Regions from separate parts of the Cupriavidus sp. SZY C1 genome, predicted to be linked through region 1. Evidence: predicted binding sites of a transcription regulator. Region 1 holds the regulator's gene; the other holds the start of a gene.
The links. Region 1 encodes sigma-54, which starts transcription at its own class of promoters, with help from an activator protein. Its sites were predicted from a motif close to TGGCANGNAANCTGCTTT; they were not measured.
Positions count from the first base shown of each region.

Region 2: the regulator sigma-54 is predicted to act here: its motif matches at 1,618-1,635, upstream of QTN24_RS10115 (GTP cyclohydrolase II).

Region 1 is NZ_JAUANU010000007.1:97,010-100,173, reverse strand. It holds gene lptA (lipopolysaccharide transport periplasmic protein LptA) at 1-56, shown strand, start outside; gene lptB (LPS export ABC transporter ATP-binding protein) at 78-878, shown strand; gene QTN24_RS13120 (RNA polymerase factor sigma-54) at 1,023-2,504, shown strand; gene hpf (ribosome hibernation-promoting factor, HPF/YfiA family) at 2,555-2,908, shown strand.
Region 2 is NZ_JAUANU010000005.1:66,136-69,299, forward strand. It holds gene QTN24_RS10110 (URC4/urg3 family protein) at 1-315, opposite strand, end outside; gene QTN24_RS10115 (GTP cyclohydrolase II) at 312-1,550, opposite strand; gene QTN24_RS10120 (acyltransferase family protein) at 1,827-2,930, opposite strand.

The DNA of each region.
Region 1 (3,164 bases):
CCGCGGCCGGCCCGCAGCTCGACCTGCGGCCGTCGGCCACGCCCGCCAAGCCCTAACGATTGACCAGCCAGTCCCTGATGAACGATACCGCCACGCTCGCCGCCGCCGCCCCGTCCTCCGCATCGGCCGTCCGCACCGACAGCAGCACGCTGGTCGTGCGCCACCTGAAGAAGCGCTACGGCACGCGCACCGTGGTCAAGGACGTGTCGCTCGACGTGAAGAGCGGCGAGGTGGTGGGCCTGCTCGGCCCCAACGGCGCGGGCAAGACCACGTCGTTCTACATGATCGTGGGGCTGGTGGCGCTGGACGAAGGCGACATCGTGCTGGACGACGTGCACATCAGCGGCCTGGCGATCCACGAGCGCGCCCGCATGGGGCTGTCGTACCTGCCGCAGGAAGCGTCGGTGTTCCGCAAGCTCAACGTCGAGGAAAACATCCGCGCGGTGCTGGAACTGCAGGTCGACAACGGCAAGCCGCTGTCCAAGGCCGAAATCGAGCGCCGGCTCGATTCGCTGCTCGACGACCTGCAGATTGCCCACCTGCGCAACAACCCGGCGCTGTCGCTGTCCGGCGGCGAGCGGCGGCGCGTGGAAATCGCCCGGGCGCTGGCGTCGTCGCCGCGCTTCATCCTGCTGGACGAGCCGTTCGCCGGTGTGGACCCGATTGCCGTGGGCGAGATCCAGCGCATCGTCAGCTTCCTGAAGGCGCGCAACATCGGCGTGCTGATCACCGACCACAACGTGCGCGAGACGCTGGGCATCTGCGACCACGCGTACATCATCAGCGAAGGCACCGTGCTGGCGGCCGGCCAGCCCGAGGAAATCATCGCCAACGAGTCGGTCCGGCGCGTCTACCTGGGCGAGAATTTCCGCATGTAAAGCGCGGCCCCGCGCCGCCCGCAGGTCATTTTTACCGCACCTGCACACGGCTTTTCCAAAGCCGTTTCCGATCAGCGAAGCCGAAACGATAGGTTCTAGCAAATTCCGTTCCAACAACGGAAAGATGCGCATAGAATAGGTCGCATGAAACCTTCGCTTCAGCTCCGACTCTCCCAGCATCTGGCCCTGACGCCGCAACTGCAGCAATCGATTCGGTTGCTGCAGCTTTCCACGCTCGAACTCCAGCAGGAGGTGGAACAGGCCCTCACGGAAAACCCGCTGCTCGAACGCGAGAACGACTGGATCGAAAGCCCGCTGCGGGTGGCCGCGGACGGGTCCGTCAACCTGCAGAGCGCCCCGGCGCCGGCTCCCGCCGAGCCCCAGGCCAACGGCGACGACCGCACCGATCGCGCCGCTGGCAGCGAGGACGAGGGTTTTGGCGATTCGGGCAGCGAGGACTACGGCAACGACTGGAGCCTGGACGACTTCGCGCGCCGCCCGCAGGGCGACGAGGACGAGAAGACGCCGATGCAGTTGCGCGACGCGGATCCCACGCTGCGCGAATACCTGATGGAGCAATTGACGCCCCTCAAGATCTCGGCGCGCGACAAGGGCCTGGCCATCTTCCTGATCGAATCGCTGGACGACGACGGCTACCTGAGTGCGTCACTCGAGGAAATCTGCAGCGAACTTCCTGAAGAACTCGAGTTCGAACACGATGAAGTGCACGCGATGCTGACGCTGCTGCAGAGCTTCGACCCGCCTGGCGTGGGCGCCCGCAATGCCGCGGAATGCCTGAGCCTGCAACTGAAGCGGCTGCAGCACCCGCAGCGCGAGCTGGCCCTGACCATCGTCAACCAGCACCTGGAACTGCTGGCCGTGCGCGACTACACGCGGCTTAAGAAAGCGCTCCAGGTGGACGAAATAGCTTTGAAGGCCGCGCACGAGCTGATCCGTTCGCTGGCGCCGTACCCGGGACATGCGTACAGTCGTCCTGAAGCGGATTTCGTGGTGCCGGACGTGTTCGTGCGCAAGAGCGGCAGCGGCTGGATCGCCCAGTTGAACCCCGACGTGATGCCGCGGCTGCGGATCAACGACATGTACGCGCAGATCCTGCGCGGCGCGAAGGGCGAGGCCGGGGCGGCCGGGCTGCAGCAGAAGCTGCAGGAAGCGCGGTGGCTCATCAAGAACATCCAGCAGCGATTCGACACGATCCTGCGGGTGGCGCAGGCAATTGTGGAGCGTCAGAAGAACTTTTTTTCGCACGGCGAAATAGCGATGCGACCCTTGGTTTTGCGGGAAATAGCCGATACACTCGGTTTACATGAGTCGACCATTTCCCGGGTGACGACGAACAAATACATGGCCACGCCGATGGGTACTTTCGAGTTGAAGTACTTCTTTGGCAGCCACGTCTCCACCGAGACGGGCGGCGCGGCCTCATCCACGGCGATCCGCGCGCTGATCAAGCAACTGATAGGAGCCGAAGACCCCAGGAATCCTCTTTCCGACAGCCGCATCGCCGAATTGCTGGGCGAACAGGGCTTTGTGGTCGCACGCCGCACGGTGGCCAAATACCGCGAAGCGCTGAAGATCCCCGCAGTGAATCTCCGCAAGTCTTTGTAGCCGAGCCGCAACCGCCTGCCTGGTGCGGCTCTTTCAGAAGGAGAAGCGCTATGAACTTCAAGATCAGTGGACACCACCTCGACATCACGCCGCCGCTGCGTGAGTATGTGGAAACGAAACTGGAGCGAATTGTCAGGCATTTCGATCAGGTCATTGGCGTGAGCGTGCTGCTATCGGTCGACAACCACAAGGAAAAGGACAGGCGTCAGTACGCGGAAATCAATCTGCATCTCAAGGGCAAGGACATCTTCGTCGAAGCGCACCATGAAGACCTGTACGCCGCGATCGACTGTCTGGTCGACAAGCTCGACCGTCAGGTGATCCGCTACAAGGACCGGGTGCAGGGACATGACCGCGAGGCGGTCAAGTACCAGATGGCCGCCGCCCAGCTGCAGCAACAATAGGCTGGCAAACCCGACTGCCCCTTGAGGCGGACGCGAGCGTCCCCGAGAGGACTGATAGGAAGAGAGCAAAGCCGCGCATCTGCGCGGCTTTTTTGATGTCCCGGCCGCGCGTGCCGCGTTACCTTGGCGCCACGTCCGGCGCGCCCCGGCAGCCGGGGTGTTCGCATCCGGCGCCGCTCGGTGTATGCTGCGCCATACAAGAACGACAGGCAGAACGGTCCCGGTGTACCGCACCGCATGCCGCATGGCGATCAGC
Region 2 (3,164 bases), on a different contig from region 1:
GTTGATCGATTCCTGGCCCGGCCCGCCGCTCTCGAAATGGCGCCAGCGGCTGTGGTACGGCACCTTCAGGTCCGGGTAGCGGCGCCGGATCGTGGCGGCCACGTAGTCGGCGATGGCATGCACCCGGTCCGGATGCCAGGTAAAGCGTTCGGACTCGCCGGATGCGACGAATTCGGTCACGGCCGCGCAATGCGTGCGCACCGCCTGGCCGCTCAGCAGCGCCGCGGCGGGGTGGTCGGCCGGCACCGGGCTGTGCCAGCCGCTGCCCGTGCCGGGGTCGTGTCCGGTCGTACCTCCTGCGGGATGTTCGTTCATTCGTTCAACCCCCTGCCCTTTGCCAGGGCGAGTTCGTTGGCATCCGGCGGCGTGTAGCTGGTGAAGTAACCCGCCGCCACCTTCGCATCGATTTCCACGCGCGCATCGGCCGGGATCAGCGCATCGGGGATGGCCACCTGCTCCACCACCTCGATGCCCTGCGCGGTCAGCGCGCCATGCTTCATGTTGCTCATCGAGGCCCAGCGGTCGATGCGCCGGATCCCGAGCCAGTGGAAGACGTCGGGCATCAGTTCCTGGAACCGCATGTCCTGCACGCCGGCCACGCATTCGGTGCGCGCGAAGTACGTCTCCGCGCGATCCCCGCCCACCTGCCGCTTGCGAGCGTTATAGACCAGGAACTTGGTGACCTCGCCCAAAGCCCGGCCCTCCTTGCGGTTATAGACCACGAGCCCCACGCCGCCCTGCTGGGCCATCTCGATGCACACCTCGATGCCGTGCGCCAGGTAGGGCCGGCAGGTGCAGATGTCGGAGCCGAACACGTCGGAGCCGTTGCATTCGTCGTGCACGCGGCAGGCCACGCGCGTCTCGGGCTTGCCGAGCTGGCTGATGTCGCCGAAGAAGTAGAGCGTCATGCCGCCGATGGGCGGCAGGAAGACCTTCAGGTCCGGCCGCGTCACCAGTTCCGGAAACATGCCGCCGGTTTGCTCGAACAGGCTGCGGCGCAGGATGCTTTCCTTGATGTTGAAGCGCCGCGCGATGCCGGGCAGGTACCAGACCGGGTCGATGGCGGCCTTGGTCACGCGCACGTCGCCGTTCGGATAGAGGATGTCGCCATCGGGCTTGAGCCGGCCGGCCGCGATGGCGGCGCCCAGCTCGGGCATGTTGATGTGGGCGCGCGTGATGGCGATGGTCGGGCGGATGTCGAAGCCGGCCGCGATGCGGTCCGCGAAGACCGTGGAGACCAGGTGGCCCCAGGGGTCGAGCGAGACGATCTTGTCCGGGTCGCCCCATTGTGCGTGCGGGCCGATGGCCTCGGCCGGCGCGGTGTCGGTCAGGTCCGGCCGGTGCGCGCGCTGCAGGCTGCCCGACGCCACCGCCAGCGCGCGGTAGATCGCATAGGCGCCCGCATGCGTGCCGATGACGTTGCGCTGCGCGGGGTCGGTCAGGCTGGCGATCACGGGGCCCCGCTCCGCGGCGGTGGGCGCGCCCCACTGGATGGGCTCCGCCGGCTTGTCGCGCCGCGCGTGCGAAGTCAGGACGATGTGATCGGACATGGTCGCCTCCCCGGTGCTGCACCGGAACACGAATCCTGACCAGATGGTCAGGTTTACATGTTCATACTAGGCAACGTCCATGCCAACGCCCAAGTGGGGTTGTTACGGTTGGTGAGGACCCGTACGCACCGGCCGGGTGCGGCGGGGGACGGACATGCGGGGCCGCGCGGGTACTTCGCGGTGCACGTGCACCAGCATCCACCGGCCGGCCCGCCATAAAAAAGCGGCACGATCCGGTAAGGATGCGTGCCGTTTCTGGCGCTTAAGGGGGCCGGGTCAGCCGCCGGCCCGCTGCCCCAGCCGCCCGCGCGCGCGGTTCGGCAGCCCGGCCGTCAGCCAGCCCACCACGGCGCGCACCGGGTTGCCGGCCTCCACATAGCGATGGAAGACCGCGCCGGCGGCGTTGCTGGCCACCCAGGCGAACACCATGCCGGCTGCGTTCAGCATCGGCCGGCCCGGCGCCACGTGCGTGACCACGGCGTTGACGACCAGGCAGACCGGAAAGTGAACCAGGAACACCGAGTAAGAGATCTTGCCGAAGTACGCCGTCAGGCGGCCGCCCGGCCAGTGTTCGAGCCAGCCGCCCCGGCGCGACACCGCCAGCAGCACCGCCGCCGCCAGCGCCACCGCGATCCGCGTGCGGAAATCGACGGCCAGCGCCGCCAGGCCAATCGCGGCCAGCGCCACCAGCGCCCAGCGCGAGCGGTCAGGATGCGACGCCCAGAACGCCAGCGCGCCCAGCCCGTAGGCGCCGAAGAAGTAGACGGCCCAGATGTCCCAGGCCGCGTCGCGGTTGAACCAGAACAGCGACGCGCCGGCCAGCACGGCCACCAGGGGCACCGCCAGCGGCAGCGCCTGGCGGGCCACGGCGCGCGACAGCCAGAGCACCGCCACCATCAGCGCAAACAGCTGCAGGTCGATGGCGATATACCAGACGCCGGCCGACAGCGCGTCCACGTCCAGGATGTTGTGCAGCAGCAGCACATGGGCGACGAACTGCGCCAGATGCGGCGCGGCGGGAATGGAATCGTGCTGCATCCACGTGCGCGCGATGGCGGCGCCGGCAATCGCCACGAGGATGGCGGCCGAGAACGGCACCACCAGCTTCTGGTAGCGCCGCCAGACGGTCAGGACGGGATTGGCCACGGTCAGGTAGCCGTCGGGGGCCAGGCTGCGCGCGGCCAGGAAGCCGCTGATGACCAGGAAGACCTGCACGGCGATGCGGGCGTAGTCGGCCAGCCAGCCGATCAGGCCCGGCGCCAGAGGCTGCGCGGCGTCCGACATCGGCCCGTAGAACGCCAGGTGATGCCACACGATCAGCTGCGAGCTGACCGCCTTCAGTGCGTCCACACAGGCCAGACGGGAAGGACGGGGGCTCATTTTCGTTATTTTGTTATGCGGAAGATACAAAGTGGCGGCATTGTACCGGAACGGTGCAGCCGGAAATCCGGCGGCGCGGGGGTCGAGGGTAACGGGATGTAAGGCGAGCGGCCGGATGCCGTATCCGCCACTGCACGCGGGCCGTGGCGCCCCGTTTCCGTGCATTAGCTAATAAGAAACAAATTCTTCGCGCGGGCCGGGTGCGGGTATACCCTTGCGGCTTTCCCTGCCTGA